2 regions of the Bradyrhizobium sp. WSM2254 genome follow, and region 2 is predicted to be linked to the other one. Evidence: predicted binding sites of a transcription regulator. Region 2 holds the regulator's gene; the other holds the start of a gene.
What was found. The regulator PhoB, encoded in region 2, activates phosphate uptake and scavenging genes when phosphate is short. The targets are predictions, from matches to a motif close to TGTCATNNANCTGTCAT.
Positions count from the first base shown of each region.

Region 1: the regulator PhoB is predicted to act here: its motif matches at 4,485-4,501, upstream of A3M7_RS0120280 (YdcH family protein).

Region 1 is NZ_AXAB01000027.1:17,020-28,342, reverse strand. It holds gene aqpZ (aquaporin Z) at 40-762, shown strand; gene A3M7_RS0120310 (5-(carboxyamino)imidazole ribonucleotide synthase) at 860-1,966, opposite strand; gene purE (5-(carboxyamino)imidazole ribonucleotide mutase) at 1,963-2,451, opposite strand; gene A3M7_RS0120300 (GGDEF domain-containing protein) at 2,594-3,316, shown strand; gene A3M7_RS0120295 (hypothetical protein) at 3,425-3,676, opposite strand; gene A3M7_RS0120290 (hypothetical protein) at 3,699-3,911, opposite strand; gene A3M7_RS0120285 (YdcH family protein) at 4,050-4,256, opposite strand; gene A3M7_RS0120280 (YdcH family protein) at 4,586-4,768, shown strand; gene A3M7_RS0120275 (NAD(P)/FAD-dependent oxidoreductase) at 4,882-5,985, opposite strand; gene A3M7_RS0120270 (EAL domain-containing protein) at 6,189-8,876, shown strand; gene A3M7_RS0120265 (glycerol-3-phosphate dehydrogenase) at 9,018-10,517, shown strand; gene A3M7_RS0120260 (ABC transporter ATP-binding protein) at 10,548-11,323, shown strand, end outside.
Region 2 is NZ_AXAB01000001.1:314,721-326,043, reverse strand. It holds gene A3M7_RS0101470 (OpgC domain-containing protein) at 1-310, opposite strand, end outside; gene apaG (Co2+/Mg2+ efflux protein ApaG) at 509-901, shown strand; gene A3M7_RS0101460 (Hsp33 family molecular chaperone) at 1,315-2,322, opposite strand; gene argF (ornithine carbamoyltransferase) at 2,564-3,487, opposite strand; gene A3M7_RS0101450 (aspartate aminotransferase family protein) at 3,487-4,695, opposite strand; gene A3M7_RS0101445 (GcrA family cell cycle regulator) at 5,151-5,660, shown strand; gene phoB (phosphate regulon transcriptional regulator PhoB) at 5,885-6,592, opposite strand; gene phoU (phosphate signaling complex protein PhoU) at 6,615-7,331, opposite strand; gene pstB (phosphate ABC transporter ATP-binding protein PstB) at 7,343-8,164, opposite strand; gene pstA (phosphate ABC transporter permease PstA) at 8,161-9,006, opposite strand; gene pstC (phosphate ABC transporter permease subunit PstC) at 9,011-10,000, opposite strand; gene pstS (phosphate ABC transporter substrate-binding protein PstS) at 10,142-11,155, opposite strand; gene A3M7_RS0101410 (ATP-binding protein) at 11,300-11,323, opposite strand, start outside.

The DNA.
Region 1 (11,323 bases), on a different contig from region 2:
GAGCTTCGTTCCGGAAACTTTGAAATCAGGGGACGACACATGGATATGAAGAAATATGCTGCCGAGGCCATCGGCACCTTCTGGCTCACATTCGCAGGTTGTGGCAGCGCGGTGATCGCAGCCGGCTTCCCGCAGGTCGGAATCGGCCTGGTCGGCGTGTCCCTGGCGTTCGGCTTAAGCGTCGTCACCATGGCCTACGCGATCGGTCACATCTCGGGCTGTCATCTCAATCCGGCTGTCACGGTCGGCCTTGCCGCCGGCGGGCGCTTTCCGGCCGGCCAGATCCTGCCCTATGTGATCGCGCAGGTCTGCGGTGCGATCGTTGCCGCCGAACTGCTCTACGTCATCGCCAGCGGCGCCCCAGGCTTCGACGTCACCAAGGGCTTCGCGTCGAACGGGTACGATGCGCATTCGCCCGGCCAGTACAGCATGGTGGTCTGCTTCATCACCGAGGTGGTGATGACCATGATGTTCCTGTTCGTCATCATGGGCGCAACTCACGGCCGTGCGCCCGCGGGCTTCGCGCCGCTCGCGATCGGGCTCACGCTGGTGATGATCCATCTCGTCAGCATTCCCGTCACCAACACGTCGGTGAACCCGGCGCGCAGCACGGGCCCCGCGCTGTTCGTCGGCGGTTGGGCGCTGGCGCAGCTCTGGATGTTCTGGGTCGCGCCACTGATCGGCGGCGCGCTTGGCGGGGTGATCTATCGCTGGCTCAGCGAGGAGCCCGCCGGCGTCGTGGCAGGCGTGAAGACGGCCTAGAGCGTTTTCGAGCGAAGTGGATACCGGTTCGCGTCAGAAAAACGCGTCAGAACAAACCTAGTCGGCAAGCGGGATCGCGGCGGTTGCCGCGGTCCCGTCACTTCTCCCGGGGCGGCCGGACTTCGGTGACATGGCCCATCTTGCGGCCGGGGCGCGGTCCGCCCTTGCCGTAGATGTGGATGGTCGCGCCCGGAACGCTCAGCCACTTCTCGTAATCGTTGATCTCGTCGCCGATCAGATTGGTCATGGTGACGATCTCGCCGTGGCGGACCGGCTTGCCGAGCGGCCAGCCGGCGATGGCGCGGATGTGCTGCTCGAACTGCGAGATGGAGGCGCCGTCGAGAGTCCAGTGTCCGGAATTGTGCACGCGCGGGGCGATCTCGTTGACCAGCACCTTCGGCCCGGTGCCGTTGGCGAGCACGAACATTTCCACCGCGAGCACGCCGACATAATCGAGCGCGCCGGCGATCTTGCCGGCGATGCTGCGCGCTTCTTCCGCGAGCGCATCCGGAATCTGTGCGGGCGCGCGGGATATCTTCAGAATGTGGTCGCGGTGCTCATTCTCGGTGACGTCGAAGCACTCGACCTGGCCCGTCGCCGATCGCGCCGCAATCACGGAGATCTCGCGCTCGTAGGGGATGAAGGCTTCGAGGATCGCCGATTTGGTGGCGAGGCTGGTCCAGACCTTGGCGATGTCGTCGCCCTCGCGGATGATGGCCTGGCCCTTGCCGTCATAGCCGAAGCGGCGGGTCTTCAGCACGGCCGGAAGACCGATCCTTACAATCGCCTCGCGCAACGAGGAGACGGAGGTGACGTCGGCATAGGCTGCGGTGCCGATGCCGAGCCGCGTCACGAAATCCTTCTCCGCGAGCCGGTCCTGGGTCGTCTCCAGGATCTTGCGGTTGGGCAGCACGGGGCGGCGCGCATCCAGCACCATCGCGGCCGCGGCCGGCACGTTCTCGAATTCGTAGGTGATGACGTCAACGTCGTTGGCGAACAGCTCGAGCGCCTCGACGTCGGCATATTCGGCGCAGGTCGCGTTCAGCACAACGTCGAAGGCCGGCGAGTCAGGATCGGGCGAGAACACCTGGCAGCGCAGGCCGAGCCGCGCCGCGGCCATCGCCAGCATCCGCCCCAATTGTCCGCCGCCGAGGATTCCGATGGTGTCGCCGGGCTTCAGCTTCACCTGCTTTGCGTCAGTCACGCCTTGTCCTCCGGGCGCTCGGCAACCGCCTCGGTCTGCGCCTTGCGCCAGGCGGCGAGGCGGTCGGACAAGGCCGGGTCGGACAATGCCAGTACGGCGGCAGCAAGCAGCGCCGCGTTGATCGCGCCGGCCTTGCCGATGGCAAGGGTGCCGACCGGGATGCCCGCGGGCATCTGCACGATGGAATAGAGCGAATCGACGCCCTTGAGCGTCTTCGATTCGACGGGAACGCCGAAGACGGGGAGTTCCGTCAGCGCCGCCGCCATGCCCGGCAAATGTGCAGCGCCGCCCGCGCCGGCGATGATGATCTTGTAACCCGCCGCCTTGGCGCCCTTGGCGAAAGCGACCAGCCGGTCGGGGGTGCGGTGGGCCGAAACGATGCGGGTCTCGGCGGCAACGCCGAGCGCTTCAAGCGTGTCGGCGGCATGCCGCATCGTGTCCCAGTCCGACTGGCTTCCCATGATGATGGCGATCGGCGCGGTCATGACGTTAATTGTGCTCGGGAAAACAGAAACATAGGCCAGATTAACGGTTCCGGCCGGCGGCTCGCAAGGCGGTGGCAAGGAGAAGGGAATGCACTATCCTGTCTTGGTGAATCCCCGCAAGCCTTCATTGAGCAGGATGCCCATGAAGAAACCAAAAAGGGCAAGCGCTGCGAAGGCCAAAAAGGGCCGGAAGACCAGTGCCAGCCGATCCAAAGCCGCCCCCAAGCGTTCAGTCAGGCGTGGGGTCAAGGCGCCGCGGCGCGGAGCGTCGGCCGATGATGGGGGCAACGACGGTGCCAAGGTCATCCGCGGCCTGCGGACCAAGCTCAAGCAGGCCTTGCAGCGCGTTGCCGAACTCGAGGCGGCCGCCGACACCGATTTCCTGCTCGAGATTCCGAACCGGCGCGGCTTCGAGCGCGAGCTCACGCGCGCCATTGCCTACATGAAGCGATATCACGCCAGCGGCGCGCTGATCGTCCTCGATGTCGATCGGCTGAAGCCGATCAACGATTCCTTCGGCCACGCCGCCGGCGACGAGGTGCTCAAGGCGATCGTCGGCGCGCTGACGCGGCAGGTCCGTGCCTCCGACGTGGTCGGCCGGCTCGGCGGCGACGAGTTCGCGCTGCTGCTGTGGAATCTCAACGAGACCGATGCCAAGGCGAAGGCCGCGGTCTTCGAGCAGACGATCGACGAATTATCCTTCGTCTTCCGCGGCCAGCATGTGACCGCGGGCGCCTCTGCCGGCGTCGCATTGCTGGGGGCGCAATCCGACGCGGGCCGCGCCCTGGAGGAGGCGGATGCCGCAATGTATGTGCGCAAGGCGTGCCGGCGGCACGAGCCGCGGATCAGGCTCGTCAGCAACTGAGCATGATCCGGACCCGAAGGGCCGCGTTAGCGCAAAGTGTGCAGCGCTTTTCCTCGCGACAAACGCGAAACGCGTTTGCGCGGAGATCATGCTCAAACAATAAATGCCCTACAACGTGGCCAGATCTTCCGGCACGTTGCCGAACTTGCGCAGCAGCGTAGCGTCGCCGAATTCGCCGGTCATGGGATCACCGCTGCGGCAAAACGCGATCGCGCCGATGTGGCCGGCGCCGCGCGCCAGAATCTCGGCGCGCCGCAGCGCTGCCGTCGAGGACTGACATTCCTCCGCGGCGCCCGCGACCGGTGATCCGTCGTCATCGATCAGGAAGGGCATTGCAACGTAGTAGGTGACGTCCGACATGGCGTTGCTCCGGTCATCAACATCAGGCGGCGCTGCTCCGCGCCTTGCTGCGAGAGGTCTCCGGAATGCAGCCGGCTGAAATCGCCGCCTGCAATTCCTCGAGTTCCGCCTCCAGATATTCGTTGGCCATGATCAGCGCCTTGATGGTGCTGCGCAGATTGCCGTCGCACATCGCGATCGCCTGATCGCAGGCCTGTTCATAATGGCTGTTGTCCAAAAGGGCGGTTGCCGACATCTGCGTTGTCCTTGCTGGTTCCTTGGGCGCTTCTCTGGGCGTTTCCTGGGGGCGTTGGATGCCGGAATGTTCCTATTTTGTTCTTTTGGAGTCAAGCGGATTCACTGCGGCGCCCTGCCGCGAAAAGCCCGCTGGGGATCAGGCGATGATGTCAGGCGTGATCTGGTCTTCGATGAAGGCGATGCGGTCGCGCAACAACAGCTTGCGCTTCTTCAGCCGCTGTAACCGCAATAGGTCGGGGGCTGGCGATTGATGCAGTGCATCGATCGCGGCATCGAGATCTCGGTGTTCCTGCTGCAACCGGGCGAGCTCGGCTTCGAGTTCGCGCTCGTCTTCATGGGTCATGTCTGCGGTGGCCGAAAAACCGATGGCGTGAGATTTAAGGCTGTGGATGCCCTGTGGAAATTATCGTCCTTGCGCGCCGTGACCGCAAGCGATCTCGGGCCGTCGCTCACCGATCTCTCGCAAGATATTTTCAACGGTTCGCTGCGGCGCTGCGCAAGCGCATTGATATCATGGATTTTTCCCAGCGTGGTTCCTTACTCACGCTTCGTTACATATGAATTTTCAAAAATGACATTGCGACGACGGATATTCGTCGACAGAACGAATCGGTGATGTACACTTGCTCGTCCGGATCGAATCCAAGGTCACCCCTACCGAGGAGGTTTCGAATGACAATTCAGGCACATCTGGTTGAATTGGAACGGAAGCACAAAACTCTCGAAAACGAATTGCACGAAGCTCTCGTGCACCTTTCAACAGACGACCTGCAAATTGTTGAGTTGAAGCGCCGGAAGTTGATGGTCAAGGACCAGATCGAGCGTCTGAAGCAAACTAGCGACACGCTCCACTAGTAAACCCCGTAACAGTGCAAAGTTTGATCGTACCCTTTCAGGCAGGGGTGAGAGCCGTTGCGCTCATCCCTGTTGGAGGGTGCAAAAGCGCGCAAGGACATTTGCGCGGCGCCCTAGATTCCTGCGAGCTCGGCGACGTGATCCGCGATCGCGAGCGAGGACGTCAGTCCCGGCGATTCAATCCCGAACAGGTTGATCAGGCCTGCGACGCCGTGATCGCGCGGGCCCTGCATCAGGAAATCCTGCGTGGCGACCGCCGGCGGCACGATCTTCGGGCGGATGCCCGAATAGCTCGGCATCAACGCGCCGTCAGGCAGCGTCGGCCAGTATCTCCGGATTGCCGGATAGAAGCGATCGGCGCGTGACGGATCGACCTCGTAGTTGATCGTCTCGATCCACTCGACGTCAGGGCCAAAACGCGCCTGCCCTGCCATGTCCAGCGTCAGATGCACACCGAGGCCGCCGGGCTCGGGGACCGGATAGATCAGGTGCGAGAACGGCGCCTTGGCATTGCAGCTGAAGTAATTTCCCTTGGCGAGATAGGCCGGCGGAATCCGGTCCAGCGGCATGCCGTCGATGTTGCGCGCCACTGTTGTCGCCGCGAGGCCCGCAGCGTTGACGAGCAGGCTGCATTGCAGCGCCATCGGTGCCTCGCCGCCGGCCTCGACCTCGATCACGCCGGCGGCCGCCTTGGCGCGGATCAGCGGGGTGTGAAACGCGAAGGCCGCGCCGGCTTCCTCGGCTTCACCGCGCAGCGAGAGCATGTAGGCGTGACTGTCGATGATGCCGGTCGAGGGCGAGAGCAGCGCGGCGTCGCAGGCGAGCGCCGGCTCCAGCGCGCGTGCGGCCTCACCCGTGAGCAACTGCATGTCGAGCACGCCATTGGCCTCGGCGTGCGCCTTGATCGATTGCAGCTTCTCGGTTTCCTTCGCATTGGTCGCGACGATCAGCTTGCCGCAATTCTTGTGCGGGATGCCGCGCTCGCCGCAGTAGCGGTAGAGCGCGTGCTTGCCGCTGACGCACATGCGCGCCATCCAGCTCCCGGCGCGGTAGTAGATGCCGGCATGGATCACCTCGCTGTTGCGCGAGGAGGTGATGGTGCCGATGGCCTCGGCCTCCTCGAGCACGATGACCTCGCGCCCGGCCTGAGCCAGCTTTCGAGCTACCGCGAGCCCGACCACGCCGGCTCCGATGACGATGCAGTCGACCCTATCCATGGTTGTGCAGGAGGTCCGCTGGAAGCGCCGGTGGCATCAAGCCCGGGAACGACGGCGCGGGGTCATTTTCCGTTAAGGAAGCATTTATCATGTCAGGGCAATTGCCGTATTTCACGTCAGATTTTTTCTGTTGCGCGTACAGGCGTTTACCCGATCCAAACCCGTGAAGCCAGACAATCCGACGTTGAAATCGCGGGTGGCTGATGGCTGAGAAGAACTGGCACGCGGACAGCACGATGCCGATTGCTGTGCAGGCCGTCGTGTGCCTGATCGGCACGGTCGCGCCTGCGCGTGCCTTTGCGCTGTCGGACAGCTTCGCTCCGCCGAGCTCGCTCGACAACCTCGATCCCAACCTGATCTGGGAAGCCCTGATCGGGGGCATCGTCGTCTGCGCGTTCCTGGTGGCAATCGCGTTGTGGATCCACTCCGCGCTGCGCCGGACCAGGCGGTTGCAGCTGCGGCGCAACGCCTTCGTCTCCTCCGCCATGAACAATCTCAACCAGGGCGTGGTGATGACCGATGCGCAGCGGCGCGTCATCTTCTGCAACGACCGCTATCTCGAGATCTATGGCCTGTCACGGTCGGATCTGTGGGCCAACATGAACGGCCACGACCTCCTCGAGCTGCGACGCAAGCGCGGGGTCCTCGGTGGCGTCTCCGACAAGGAGTTCTACGAGAAGGCGGCAAGCGCCAACGGTCTGATCGCCGAACTGCCTGATGGCCGGGCCATCCTGGTGAAATATTTCGTGCTGCCGAACGGCGGCTCGGTGGCGACGCATCTCGACGTCAGCGAGGAGCGCAGGCTGTCGCGGCAACTCGCCTCGACCAAGCAGTTTCTGGAAACGGTGCTGGACAACGTGCCGGCCTGCGTCGCCGCGAAGAACATCGAGGACGGCTGCTACATCTTCGCCAACAGCGCCTATGAGCGGTTCTGGGGTTTCTCGCGGGACCAGGTCGTCGGCAAGAACGCGCGCGAGCTGTTTGCCCCCGTCTCGGCGGACAGAATCGAGGCGACCGACCAGGCCGCGCTCAATTCGCCGGACGGTCAGTTCCGCAACGAGTTCGAGGTCGACCGCGGCGGTGAACGGCGCATGGTAGCCTCGATCCGGATCGTGGTCCGCAACGAGAACAACAAGCCCGAATTCCTGCTGCTCGTGTTCGAGGACATCACCGACCGCCGCTCGCTGTCGCAGGAGCTGGAGAGCACCAAGAAATTCCTCGAACTCGTCGTCGACAACATCCCGGTGGCGCTGATCGTGGAGCAGGTCAAGGACGGCCGCTATCTGCTCGCCAACCGCAGCGCCGAGTCGATCCTCAACCGCAGGCGCGAGGAAGCCACGGGCCTGACCGCGTCCGACATCTTCAATCCCAAGGAAGCCAAGCTGATCATCGCGCGCGACGAGGCCGCGATCAAGAAGCGCGGGATGATCACCGAAGAGCATCCGATCTCCACCAAGGACGGCCTGCGGCTGTTCCTGACCCGCCGCGCCACCGTGCTCAGCGATGCCGGCGAGCCGCAATATCTGATCAAGACCCACGAAGACGTCACCGACCGCCGGCAGACCGAGTCGCGCATGGCGCACATGGCTTATCACGACGGCCTCACCGATTTGCCGAACCGCGCCGCCTTCCTGCAGGCGCTGACCCAGATGATCGAGGCCTGCGAAGGCACCGGCGAGGAGTTCGCCGTCCTCTGCGTCGACCTCGACGGCCTCAAGGAGGTCAACGACGTCTTCGGCCATGCGCTCGGCGACAAGCTCCTGGTCGAGGTCGCCCAGCGGCTCCAGGATTCCGCGCGTGGCGGCGTGGTGGCACGCCTGTCCGGCGACGAGTTCGGCCTGATCATCGACGGCAAGCAGCCGGAGGCGGGTCTTGCGCTGGCGCAGCAGCTCGGCGAAGCGGTCGCGCGGGAATTCCAGATCGACGGCCGGCCGGTCCGCGCCGGCGTCACCACCGGCATGTCGATCTTCCCGCACAATGGCGCCGACGGCGCCTCCCTGCTCGCCAATGCCGGTGCGGCGCTGTTCCGCGCCAAGCAGAAATCGCGCGGCACGATCAGCCTCTACCAGCCGGAGATGGACCAGCAGATCCGCGATCGCCGCGTGCTGCATCAGGACCTGTCGATGGCGATCAAGAACGGCGAGCTCTCGCTCGCGTTCCAGCCGCAGGGCGCCGCCGGCCATAGCGTCGCCGAAAGCGAGATCATCGGCTTCGAGGCGCTGGCGCGCTGGCAGCATCCGGTGCGCGGCCAGGTCTCGCCGGCCGAATTCATCCCGATCGCCGAGGAAAGCGGCCTGATCGTCGAGATGGGCGAGTGGATCCTGCGCGAGGCTTGCCGCGAGGCGGCGTCCTGGCCCAAGCCCCTCCAGGTCGCGGTCAATCTGTCGCCGGCGCAGTTCATGCACGGCGACGTGGTCGGGCTGGTCCATTCGATCCTGATCGAGACGGGGCTGGCGCCCGGTCGGCTCGAGCTCGAGATCACCGAGGGTGTGCTGATCGAGGATTTCGATCGGGGCCTGGCGCTGCTGCGCCGGCTGAAGGCGCTCGGCGTGCGCATCTCCATGGACGATTTCGGCAGCGGCTATTCCTCGCTGAGCTATCTCCAGGCGTTCCCGTTCGACAAGATCAAGATCGACCGCGCCTTCATCATCAATCTCGGCCGCAACCCGCAATCGGCGGCGATCGTGCGCGCCGTGATCGATCTCGGCCACGGCCTCGAAATGTCCATCATCGCCGAGGGCGTCGAGACGCTCGACCAGCTGGCCTTCCTCGCCAAGGAGGGCTGCGACGGCGTGCAGGGCTATCTGCTCGGCAAGCCGCTGCCGATCGGGAAGTATGCCGGCCTCGTCGGCCGCGCCGAAGCCGTGGAGCTCGCGCTCAAGACCGGCTAGAGCGTTTTCGAGCGAAGTGGAAACCGGCTCGCGTCAAGAAAACACGTCAAAACAGGAATCCGGAGCCGCGTTCCGATACCATCGGAACGGAAATGGCTCTAGTGATGAGAGCGCTTCGTTTCGCTCCTTCTCGACGGCTTCATGGCGGATTACGACCTTGCGATCATCGGCGGCGGCCTGAACGGTGTCAGCCTCGCGCGCGATGCGGCCGGCCGCGGCCTGCGGGTCATTCTGTTCGAACAGGGCGATCTCGGCGGTGCCGCCTCGTCGGCGACGCCGCGGCTGATCCATGGCGATCTGTCGGTGCTGGAGCGCCGCGGGTTCTGGCGGGTGCGCCGGGCGCTGGCCGAGCGCCGCACCTGGCTCCGGATCGCGCCGCATCTGGTCCGGCCGATGCGCTTCGTGATTCCCGCCCATTCCGAGGAGCGCCCGCCATGGCTGCTGCGGGCCGGCCTGTATGTTTATGACGGCCTCACGAACCGGGGTGGCCTGCCGCCATCAGCGACCCTCGACATCACGCATCATCCGGTCGGCAACGCGCTGAAGCGCCCGTTCGGAACAGCCTTCGAATATTCGGACTGCGTCGTCGATGATTGTCGCCTGGTGGTGCTCACGGCGCTGGATGCCGCCGAACGCGGCGCCGCGATCCATACCGGGGCACGCTGCGTGCGCGCTGACAGAACCGACACATGGCGCCTTGCGGTGGTCGATCGCGGCCACCGCCGCGCGATCACGGCGCGGGCGCTGGCCAACGCCACCGGCGGGTGGACGTCGATGGTGGCGGACACCGTGCTGCGGCAGCCGCTGCCCGCTATGGCCGCCATGCAGATGAGCCAGATCATCGTGCCGCGGCTGTTCGATTCCGGGAACGTCTACGTCTTCCAGAACAATGATGGACGGCTGATCTTCGCCCGGCCCCTCGAACGCGACTTCACGCTGATCGGCACGGTCACGCATGCTTTCACCGGAGATCCCGCCATCGTCGCGATGGCGGGCGCCGACGTCAGCTATCTCTGCGAAGCGGCCAGCCGCTATTTCCGCGAGCGCGTCGCCCCGACCGACGTGGTCCGCACGGTCTCGGGCGTCAACCTGACGCTGGCGTCCGCGCGGGGACGCGACGGCACGACGCTGTTCCATGCGCGCCGGCGCAAGGCGCCGCTGATCACGCTGTTCGGCGGTGACGTCACCACCTCGCGCCTGCGTGCGGAGCGGGCGGTGACACGGCTGACGCCGTTCTATCCGATGTCGCCGCGCTGGACCGCCGGGGCGGCGCTGCCCGGCGGCGATTTCGCCTGGGATCGTTTCGATACTGAAGTCGACCTTGCACGCGACCGCTGGCGCTTTCTCTCGGAGGAGGAGGCCCAGCGCCTGGTCGCGGCCTATGGCTCGCGACTGCCGATGGTGCTCGGCGAGGCAAAGAGCCGTGACGAACTCGGTCCCGCCTTCGGCCCCGAACTGACCGGCGCCGAGGTGCGCTATCTGATCGGCCACGAATGGGCACGCTTCCCCGAGGACGTCTTGTGGCGCCGCTCCAAGCTCGGTCTGACCATGCCGGCAGCGGACCGCGACGCGCTGGCCGCGTTCATGGCGGATGTGAACGATCGGCCCGAACCGGTTGAGCAAAGGCCGATCGGCCGCTAGCGTGCAGCGGAATCGGGGTTGGCAGGGACCATGGCGGAAGAGTTGCCCGGAACGGACGTCGCGGCCGATACGGCCGCCGGAGATGTATTTCCCGTAGCGGGTCAGCCTTTGCTGCGCATCGAGGGCGTCGCCAAGACGTTCGGGACGTTCCGGGCCGTGGACGGCGTGTCACTCGACATCAAGGCCGGCGAGTTCTTTGCCCTCCTTGGCCCGAGCGGCTGCGGCAAGACCACGCTTCTGCGCATGCTCGCCGGCTTCGAAGCGCCGGACGAGGGGCGCATCCTGCTCGGCGGCAAGGACATCGCGCAGGCGCTGCCGCACGAGCGCCCGATCAACATGATGTTCCAGAACTACGCGTTGTTTCCACACCTCTCGGTGCGCGACAACATCGCCTTCGGCCTGAAGCGTGCCGGCATGGCGCGCGCCGACATCGCCACGCGCGTCGCGGAGATGGTCGCGCTGGTGAAGCTCGAGGGGCTCGAGAAGCGCAAGCCCGACCAGCTCTCCGGCGGCCAGCGCCAGCGCGTGGCGCTGGCCCGCGCTTTGGCACGCCGCCCGCAACTGCTGCTGCTCGACGAGCCCCTCGCCGCGCTGGACAAGAAGCTGCGCGAAAGCACGCAAGGCGAGTTGATGGAGCTCCAGCGTCGGCTCGGCATGACCTTCATCATCGTCACCCACGATCAGGAGGAGGCGATGACGATGGCGAGCCGGATCGGCGTGATGAAGGCCGGCAAGCTCGCCCAGGTCGCTGGCCCCCGCGAGCTCTACGAGGCACCGCGCTCGCGCTGGATCGCGGAGTTCGTCGG
Region 2 (11,323 bases):
TGGCGATGACGACGCCGCTCTCCAGCATCGCGCGGCCGTAAACGAAGGCGGCGGTGTAGCCGGAGATGAAGATGAAGATCTCGGTGGCGTCGCTGAAGCCGTAATTGCGGATCGTGAACCAGGTCAGCAGACTTGTCGGCAGATGGTCGATGAAGATCAGCCACAGCGCGAGGCCGCGGAACAGGTCGAGCCGGAGCTCGCGCTCGCCGATGGCGGGCAGCGAGATGGCCGGCGCGGCCGCACGCGGCTTTGCGTCCACAGGCTTGGCTCCCGCGATCGTCGATCCCGTCACTTGGTCCGCAATGGTCATCGGGGCCTGAAAACCCTCACACAAATCGCGACGTTAAATAAGGATTGTACCGGTCCGGCCGTCGTCTCGCAAAGCGGCCAGATCACATAAGGGTGTCTTCCCTGGGGGTGTCTTTCTCCGCGAATTCTGGCGGTTCGATGTCGCGAAAGCCGCCTGCGGCGTTTGGTTCCCGGCCGGGTTTTCGTTATGATGGCAGCCATGTACCGCGCCGTGACCCGCCAGATCGAAGTGACCGTCGAGCCGAACTTTGTTCCGGAACAGTCGTCGGCCGACCGCTCCCGCTATTTCTGGTCCTACACCATCGTCATCACCAATTCCGGCGACGAGACCGTGCAGCTCAAGACGCGGCACTGGATCATCACCGACGCCACCGGCCGGCAGCAGGAGGTGAAGGGCGAGGGCGTGGTCGGCGAGCAGCCGACCCTGGCCCCCGGCGAGCGCTTCGAATACACCTCCGGCGTACCGCTCTCGACCGCCTCCGGCTTCATGACCGGCCGCTACCAGATGATCAGCGAAAGCGGCGAACGCTTCGAGATCGACGTGCCGACGTTTTCGCTCGATAGCCCGGACAACAAGCGGGTGTTGAACTAGGGGCGGTGCCGTAGGGTGGGCAAAGGCGTAAAGCGCCGTGCCCACCATTTCGGTGGTCACGCTTAAAGATGGTGGGCACGCTTCCGCCTTCGCTCTTCGAGCTACGGCGGACAAGTCGCTTTGCCCACCCTACGATGTCCGAGTTCCTGGCGCGCAGCTTCCCCAATCCCGTCATTGCGGCCGATTTCGGCGCGCCCTCGCCAGTTCCGTCGTCCTTCGAGGCTCGCCGAGAAGGCGGGCGCCTCAGGGTGACGGTGAGAGAGCGACGTTCGCTGCTTCCAGATTTTCATTGCTAGCGCAGCGAAGCAATGAGGCCTGTAGCCCGGATGAGCGCAGCGACATCCGGGACCTTTGCGAGCGGATTCCCGGGTATCGCTGCGCTCACCCGGGCTACGAACTACGACCGCGCCCTGCTACGCGTCCTCTACGCCCGCCTCATCGGGCGTGAAATCGTACACCGACGAGCAGAACTCACAGGTGACGACGACCTTGTCGTCCTTGACCATCGCGGCGCGATCGTCCGGCGAAAAGCTCTTCAGCATCGAGGCGACCGCGTCGCGCGAGCAGGAGCATTGCGCCTTCAGGACCAGCGGCTTGAACACGCGCACGCCACGCTCGTGGAAGAGGCGGTAGAGCAGCCGCTCGCCGGACAGCTCCGGATCGATCAGCTCGACGTCCTCGACGGTCTCGATCAGCGAGCGCGCCTCGACCCAGGCGTCGTCTTCAGCGACAGCGTGCACTTCGGCGCCTTCGGGCGCATCGCCGGGATGCAAGTCCGCCTGCCGCGCGCGCTCCGGCGCCTTCGGCAAAAACTGCATCAGCATGCCGCCGGCGCGCCAGCGATGCTTGCCGCCGTCGTTCGAGCGCCACTCCTCGCCGACCGCAAGACGCACGCGCGTCGGGATCTGCTCGGAGCGCAGGAAATATTCGTGGGCGGCGTCTTCGAGGCTGCCGCCGTCGAGCGCGACCAGACCCTGGTAGCGGCTCATGTCGGGGCCCTGGTCGATGGTCATGGCGAGATGGCCGCGGCCGAGCAGCGTGCCGGAATCCCTGATCTCACCGAGGCGCGCGGCGTCGAAGCGGGCATAGGCACGAAGTTGATCCGGCGCCTTGTAATCCACCACCAGGAACGACACCGGGCCATCGGTCTGGGCCTGGAGGATGAAGCGGCCCTCGAATTTCAGTGCCGTTCCGAGCAGCGTCGTCAGCACGATGGCCTCGCCGAGCAGCTTGCCCACGGCAGCGGGATAATCGTGCTTGGTCAGGATGTCGTCGAGCGCCGGACCGAGCCGCACCAGCCGGCCGCGCACGTCGAGCGCGTCGACCTCGTAGGGCAGCACGGCATCGTCGATCGGAACTGCTGATGGTGCGCGAACCGGGCCTTCAGGCCCGGTTTTCATGTCAGGGGATTGGGAAACCATGGCCGTTTATCTGGGGTCGGTGGGTGGGAAATGGAAGGGGGGCGTGAGGCAGCGTGCTCCGGATGCAGTTATGATTGCACACGATATTGCAAATTCGGTGTCGTCCCGGCGAAGGCCGGGACCCATAACCACAAGGCGTGGTTATGCGAAGATTCGCCGTTCGGTACCCCTACTTTCCGCAACCGAGAGATCACGCGGTATGGGTCCCGGCCTTCGCCGGGACGACGGATAGTTCGTCCCGTTACTTCACCGCGTCAAAACACCAGGCCAGAATGCCCTTCTGCGCGTGCAGGCGGTTTTCGGCCTCGTCGAACACGACCGATTGCGGGCCGTCGATCACCTCGTCGGTGACCTCCTCGCCGCGATGGGCGGGCAGGCAGTGCATGAACAACGCGTCGGGCTTGGCCAGCGACATCAGCTTGGCATTGACCTGGTAGGGCTTGAGCACGTTGTGGCGGTGCTCGCCCTCCTTGTCGCCCATCGACACCCAGGTGTCGGTGACGACGCAATCGGCGCCGCGCACGGCGGCTTCCGGATCGGTGCCGAGCATGATCGGCGCGCCTGACGTCTTGATCCAGTCGCGCATCGCCTTCTTCGGCGCGAGCTCCGGAGGCGTTGCGACGTTGAGCTGAAACTTGAAGCGCTCGGCGGCATGCGCCCAGGACGCCAGCACGTTGTTGTCGTCGCCGGTCCAGGCCACCGTCCGGCCCTCGATCGGGCCGCGGTGCTCCTGGTAGGTCAGGAGGTCGGCCATCACCTGGCAGGGATGCGAGCGTCGGGTCAGGCCGTTGATGACGGGCACGGTCGCGTTGGCCGCGAGCTCCAGCAGCGCGTCGTGGTTGAGGATGCGGATCATGATGGCGTCGACATAGCGCGACAGCACGCGCGCGGTGTCGGCGATGGTCTCGCCACGGCCGAGCTGCATCTCGGCGCCGGTGAGCATGATGGGCTCGCCGCCGAGCTGGCGCATGGCGACATCGAACGACACCCGGGTGCGGGTCGAGGGGCGCTCGAAGATCATCGCCAGTGTCTTGCCTTCGAGCGGCCTCACCGGCTGATGCGCCTTCTGCTTCGCCTTCATGGCGGAGGAGGCGTCGAGCATGCTCTTGAGCTCCGACAGCGGGAGCTCGTTGATATCGAGGAAGTGCTTCGGCGACTTGCTCATCAACTTGCCGCCCGCTTGGTCTGACTGGACGAGATCGCGGCGCAGGCGCGCTCGAGCCGCCCGACGCTGTCCTCGATCTCGGCCTCGGTGACGATCAGGGGCGGCAGGAAACGCACGACATTGTCGCCGGCGCCGACCGTGAGCAGTTTTTCATTGCGCAGCGCCGCACCGAGATCGCCTGATGGCACCACGGCCTTGATGCCGATCAGAAGGCCTTCGCCGCGCACTTCGCTGACGATGTCAGGATAACGGTCGATCACGGAGGCGAGCTTCTGCTTGAGCAGCAGCGACATCTTCTGCACGTGGTCGAAGAAGCCGGGCTTGAGCATGACGTCGAGCACGGCATTTGCAGCCGAGATCGCGAGCGGATTGCCGCCGAAGGTCGAGCCGTGCGAGCCGGGACCCATGCCGGCCGCCGCATCCGCGGTCGCCAGGATCGCGCCGATCGGGAAGCCGCCGCCGAGCGCCTTGGCCAGCGACATCACGTCAGGCGTGACGCCGGTGCGGCGATGCGCGAACAGATCGCCGGTGCGGCCCATGCCGGTCTGCACCTCGTCGAAGGCGAGCAGCAAGCCCTTCTCATCGCAGAGTTGGCGCAATGCCTTGAGGAACGCAGGCGTTGCGGAACGTACGCCGCCCTCGCCCTGGATCGGCTCGATCAGGATGCCGGCGGTCTGCGGACCGATCGCCTTCTTGACGGCCTCGATGTCGCCATGCGGCACCTGGTCGAAGCCATCCATCGGCGGACCAAAACCTTCGAGATATTTTGCAGATCCCGTTGCAGCCAGCGTCGCCAGCGTGCGGCCGTGGAAGGCGCCTTCGAAGGTGATGATGCGGTAGCGTTCCGGATGCCCCTTGGAGAAGTGGTGATGGCGGACCAGCTTGATCACACCTTCCAGCGCCTCGGCGCCGGAATTGCAGAAGAACACGAAGTCCGCGAAGCTTTCATTGCACAGGCGCGTAGCGAGCTTCTCGCCATCCGGGCTCTGGAACAGGTTCGACATGTGCCAGAGTTTTGTCGCCTGCTCCTGCAGCGCCTTGACCAGCGCGGGATGGGCGTGGCCGAGCGCGTTCACCGCGACGCCGGACGTAAAATCGAGATAGCGATCGCCATTGGTCGCAATCAGCCAGCAGCCTTCGCCGCGCTCGAAACCGAGGTCGGACCTGGCGAAAACGGGAAGCAAATGCGGCGCTGCGCTGCTAGTCATGACGGTCACTTGATGTTGCGGACGGTGTGAGCGTGCATTGCGCAACGCACCATTGACCGGCCCGGAAAACGAAACGTGCCGCCTTTTAAGGGCGGCACGTGACACTATCTTATGCTTGGTGAAACCGGTGTCAATGCCGCCCGAAAGCCTCGCGAAACGCTGAATCCGTAGTCTTGCGGTGCCAAATTTGCCGGGTTTTGGCCACGGAACATGTGGAAGCGAGTCGGCTGACTCTTGCGCGTGAGTCACGCCATATTGTAGCGTTTGGCTTGTCAGATACGACATCTCGTGCAGCAGTTCTGATCCTCTAAGTCCTCATGTACCGGCGTAAACGTTCGGGCGCATCTGGTGCGCCCGGCGAGCCTTAAGGGATTCTGACGGCACGGGTTTTTCGAGGCTTAGGCATTCGCCGCGAGGCGCCAGGATGGCAGCCGCACGGCGAGGGAAAGGGTGCAATGACGGTTTTGACCTGGTCCGACGATCGCGTCGAGCAGTTGAAAAAGCTCTGGGAGGCCGGATTATCGGCCAGCCAGATCGCAGCCGAGCTCGGCAATGTGACCCGTAATGCCGTGATCGGCAAGGTGCACAGGCTCGGCCTGTCCGGCCGCGCCAAGAGCCCGTCATCGGCGGCTCCGCGGCCGCGCAAGGCGCGCCCCGCGCAGCACATGATGCGGGTGAGCCGCCCCATTGCGCGCGGCAACACCGCGCTGGCGCAGGCCTTCGAGGTCGAGGTGGAGGCCGAACCGGTCACCTACGACAACGTGGTGCCGATGAGCCAGCGGCTGTCGCTGCTGGAGCTGAACGAGGCGACCTGCCACTGGCCGGTCGGCGATCCCTCGAGCGCGGATTTCTTCTTCTGCGGCGGCAAGGCGCTGTCGGGCCTGCCCTACTGCGCCCAGCACTCGCGCGTGGCGTATCAGCCAGCCGCGGATCGCCGGCGCGCACCGGCCAAGCCCTCGCGGTGAGTTTAAGCCCGCGCTGCTAGTGTCGCGCGATGACGGCTCAAAATACTCCGTGTCGTCCCGGCGAAGGCCGGGACCCATACCGCGAGGTCTATCGACTCGTCTGCGGTGCCAATTCCGAACAACTCGTCTTCGCCAAACCACTTCCTGTGGTTATGGGTCCCGGCCTTCGCCGGGACGACCACTGAGTTTGCGGTCGCACTCAGCCCTAAAACATCCGCACAGACTTACGTCTGCTCCGCCTTCGCAAAGCGATCATCCAGCGCGTAGCCGGCGCCGCGGACGGTGCGGATGGGATCCTGCTCGCGGCCGAGATTGAGCAGCTTGCGCAGGCGGCCGATATGGACGTCGACGGTACGCTCGTCGATGTAGATGTCGCGGCCCCAGACGCTGTCGAGCAGCTGCTCGCGCGAGAACACGCGGCCGGGATGCTCCAGGAAGAACTCCAGCAGGCGATATTCGGTCGGGCCGAGGTCGATCGGCCGGCCCGAGCGCGCCACGCGGCGCTTGTCGCGATCGAGCTCGATGTCGCCATAGGCGAGCACGGTGGCGAGCCGCTCGGGGCTGGCGCGCCGCAGCAGGCCCTTCACGCGCGCCAGCAGCTCCGGCACCGAGAACGGCTTGACGATGTAATCGTCCGCGCCGGTCGCAAGACCCCGCACCCGCTCGCTCTCCTCACCGCGCGCGGTGAGCATGATGATCGGCAGCTGCTTGGTCTCGGGCCGGGTCCGCAGCCGCCGGCACAGCTCGATGCCCGACAGGCCCGGCAGCATCCAGTCGAGCACGATCAGATCGGGGATATGTTCCTTGAGGCGGGTGTCGGCGTCGTCGCCGCGCATCACCGTCTCGACGTCATAGCCGTCGCCTTCGAGGTTGTAGCGGAGAAGCTCGGTGAGAGCTTCCTCGTCCTCAACCACCATAATGCGTGCGCCCATGGTGTCGTCGCTCCTTGCGTCTTCAGGTATTCGGGACCGTCGTGGCGAAGGTCGTCATGTCGCCCTTCGGCCGCTTGTCGGTGATCGCCTGGCCCTCGATCATGTAGAACACGGTCTCGGCGATGTTGGTGGCGTGGTCGCCGATCCGCTCGATGTTCTTGGCGCAGAACATCAGATGGATGCAGAACGAGATGTTGCGCGGATCCTCCATCATGTAGGTGAGGAGCTCGCGGAACAGCGAGGTGCAGATGGCGTCGACTTCCTCGTCGCCCTTCCACACCGCCATCGCCGCCGGCAGATCGTGCGCGGCATAGGCGTCCAGCACCGACTTGACCTGCTGCTGCACGAGGTCGGTCATGTGCTCGAGGCCGCGGAACAGCTTGAGCGGATGGAAATCCGTCTCCAGCGCCGCGACGCGCTTGCCCATGTTCTTGGCGAGGTCGCCGATGCGCTCGAGATCGGTCGCAACGCGCATGGCGCCGACGATCTCGCGCAGATCGACCGCCATCGGCTGGCGGCGGGCGATGGTGAGCACGGCGCGCTCCTCGATGCGCTTCTGCAGCGCGTCGAGCTCGGTGTCGGTGGCGACCACGCGCTGGCCGAGCGCGACGTCGCGGCGGATCAGCGCGTCGACGGAATCGACGATCATGCGCTCGGCAATCCCGCCCATCTCGGCGACGAGCCGGGTGAGCTCCTGGAGGTCGGTGTCGAAGGCCTTTGCGGTATGTTCAGAACCCATGTCCCGTCTCCTCAGCCGAACCGGCCGGTGATGTAATCCTGCGTGCGCCGGTCGCTCGGCGACGTGAAGATCTTGCTGGTGTCGTCGAACTCGATCAGCTCGCCGAGATACATGAAGGCGGTCTTGTCGGAGACGCGCGCCGCCTGCTGCATGTTGTGGGTGACGATCGCGATCGTGTAGTTCTCGGACAGTTCCTGGATCAGCTCCTCGACCTTGGCGGTCGAGATCGGGTCGAGCGCCGAGCAGGGCTCGTCGAACAGGATCACCTCGGGCCGCACCGCGACGGTGCGGGCGATGCAGAGGCGCTGCTGCTGGCCGCCGGAGAGCGACAGGCCGGAGGCGTTGAGCTTGTCCTTGACCTCGTTCCACAGCGCGCCGCCGCGCAGCGCCTTCTCGACGCGGCCGTCCATCTCGGACTTCGAGATCTTCTCGTAGAGGCGGATGCCGAAGGCGATGTTCTCGTAGATCGTCATCGGGAACGGCGTCGGCTTCTGGAACACCATGCCGACGCGGGCGCGCAGCAGATTGAGGTCGAGCTTGCCGTCGAGGATGTTGGTCTGGTCGAGCATGAGCTGGCCGGTGGCGCGCTGACCCGGATAGAGGTCGTACATCCGGTTGAAGATGCGCAGCAGGGTCGACTTGCCGCAGCCCGACGGGCCGATGAACGCGGTGACGCGGTTGGCGCCGAGCGTCAGGTTGATGTTCTTCAGCGCGTGGTGCTCGCCGTAGTAGAAGTTGAGGTTGCGCACCGTCACCTTGGCCGGAGCCTCGGGCAACACCGGCGCCTGGGGCAAACCACCAGCCGCGCTCATCGATACGGAAAGCTCACTCATTTTGCGGTCCTCTCGGCGCCAAGGATGCGCGCGCCAATGTTCAGGGCAAGCACGGTAATCGTGATCAGCAGCGCGCCGCTCCAGGCCAGCTGCTTCCAATAGGCGTAGGGGCTCTGGACGAAGTTGTTGATGGTGACAGGCAGGTTCGCCATCGTCTTGTTCAGGCCGAGGCTGAAGAACTGGTTCGACAGCGCGGTGAAGAGCAGCGGCGCGGTCTCGCCGGCGACGCGGGCGGTTGCGAGCAGCACGCCGGTGATGAGGCCGGAGCGGGCGGCGCGATAGGCGATCCGCTTGATCACCAGCGAGCGCGGCAGGCCGAGGGCGGACGCCGCCTCGCGCAGTGCGTTCGGCACCAGCAGCAGCATGTCCTCGGTCGTGCGCAGCACCACCGGGATGACGATGACGGCGAGCGCGAGGCTGCCGGCGATCGCCGAGAAGCCGCGCATCGGCACCACCACCGCGCCGTAGATGAACAGGCCGATGATGATCGAGGGCGCCGAGAGCAGGATGTCGTTGATGAAGCGGATCACCGACGTCAGCTTGTCATTGCGGCCGTACTCGGCGAGATAGGTGCCGGCGAACAGGCCGAGCGGCGCGCCGACGCCGACGCCGAGCACGGTCATGATGATCGAACCGACGATGGCGTTGCGCAGGCCGCCTTCGGTCGAGCCGGGAGGCGGCGTGTCCGCCACGAAAATCTCAAGGTTCAGACCGGCGATGCCGTTGTAAAGCAGCGTGATCAGGATCAGCGCAAGCCAGGTGACGCCGAAGGCGGCGGCGGCCATGCAGAGGCCGCGGATGATGAAGTCCTTGCGGCGGCGGCGTGAATAGATCGGGTTCATGGCGTTAGTTCCCCGCCTTCTTTTCCAGCCGCATCAGCATCAGCCGGGCGGCGGCCAGCACGAAGAACGTCAGCACGAACAGCAGAAGGCCGAGCAGGATCAGGCCGGACTGGTGCAGGCCGTCGCTCTCGGCGAACTCGGATGCGATCGCCGCCGAGATCGTGGTGCCCGGGGCGAAGATCGAGGAGGAGATGCGGAACGAGTTGCCGATGATGAACGTCACCGCCATAGTCTCGCCGAGCGCGCGCCCCAGCGCCAGCATGACGCCGCCAATGACGCCGACGCGGGTGTAGGGGATCACCACGCTGCGGACGACTTCCCAGGTTGTGCAGCCGACGCCGTAGGCGGCCTCCTTCAGCACCGGCGGCACCGTCTTGAACACGTCGACCGAGATCGAGGTGATGAAGGGCAGCACCATGATGGCAAGGATCAGCGCGGCGTTGAACAGGCTGAGATAGGACGGGGGCCCCGCGAAGATCGCGCCCAAGACGGGGACGCCGTCGAAGATCTTGATCATGAAGGGCTGGAAGGTGTTGGCCAGGAACGGGCCCAGCACGAAGAAGCCCCACATGCCGTAGATGATCGAGGGAATGCCGGCGAGCAGCTCGATCGCCATCCCGATCGGGCGGCGCAGCCATTGCGGACAGAGCTCGGTGAGGAAGATCGCAATGCCGAGCCCGACGGGAATGGCGATCAGCATCGCGATGAAGGAGGTGACGAGCGTGCCGTACATCGGCCCGAGCGCGCCGAGCACGGGCGGATCCGCCGACGGCGCCCAGCGCTGCGTCCACAGGAACGACAGGCCGTATTCCTTGATCGCCGGGAAAGCGCCGACGATCAGCGAAACGATGATGCCGCCGAGGATCAGCAGTACCGAGATCGCGGAGAGCCGCGTGATCCAGTAGAAGGTGACGTCGCCGAGCTTGAACGCGCTCAAGGCCTTGGCGCGATCATACGGTCCGGCGTCGTCGATTATATCGCTCTGAACGGCCATCTCTGCCACGCCGATCCCCTGTACCCGTTATATACGCTTGCTGTCGGTCTTGTTGTTGGTCTTGCGCTCCGGATGCGGCGCTGGGCCGATCCGGAGCGGAGGTCTTTTGAGATCCCGGCGCGCTGTCCGGGACAGCAGCGCTTAGCTCTTGATCTCGGCAGCCCAGGTCTTCTCGATCAGGGTCACGACACCCTCGGGCATCGGGATGTAGTCGAGCTCTTCAGCCGCCTTGCCGCCGTTCTTGAAGGCCCAGCGGAAGAACTTGATGGCTTCCTGCGAGGCCGCCTTGTCGGTGGCATCCTTGTGCATGAGGATGAAGGTCGCCGCCGTGATCGGCCAGGACTTCTCGCCGGGCTGGTCGGTCAGGATGACGTAGTAGCCGGGCGCCTTGGCCCAGTCGGCGTTCGAGGCAGCCGCCTGGAAGGCCTCGACGGTCGGCTGCACCGGCTTGCCGGCCTTGTTGACGAGACCGGCGTAGGTCAGCTTGTTCTGCTTGGCATAGGCGTACTCGACGTAGCCGATCGAGTTCTTGGTCTGGCCGATGTTGCCGGACACGCCCTCGTTGCCCTTGGCGCCGACGCCGACCGGCCACTCGACGGCCGTGCCCTCGCCGACCTTGCTCTTCCAGTCCGCGCTGGCCTTGGAGAGGTAGTTGGTGAAGTTGAAGGTGGTGCCCGAACCGTCCGAACGGCGGACCACGGTGATCGCCTCCGACGGCAGCTTCAGGTTCGGATTGAGCTTCTTGATCGCGGCATCGTCCCACTTGGTGATCTTGCCGAGATAGATGCTGGCGAGCGTCTCGCCGTCGAACACCATCTCGCCCGGCTTCACGCCCTCGATGTTGACGACGGGGACGATGGCGCCCATCACCATCGGCCACTGGACGAGGCCGTCCTTCTCGAGCTGCTCGGCCTTGAGCGGCGCGTCGCTGGCGCCGAAGGTCACGGTCTTGGCCTGGATCTGCTTGATGCCGCCGCCGGAACCGATCGACTGGTAGTTCAGACCGTTGCCGGTCTCCTTCTTGTAGGCGTCAGCCCACTTGGAATAGATCGGGAATGGGAACGTCGCACCGGCGCCGGTGATGTCGGCAGCAAAGGCTGCGGTCGTCGATGCGGCGACCAAGCCGGCAGCGACGATGGTTTTGAGGAAATTCATGCTGGTCTCCATACAGGGGAGCGAAGCGCCATCAGCGCCCGATCGCGCTCCCCGTGCCGCCCCTTTAGGAGCGGTCGGCTGTGCTTTTACGAAGGTTTAGTGACAGTCGGATGACAGCCACAAGCAATTGAAATCGCTTGAGTTTTAGGCTGTCGCCGGGGGCCTGAC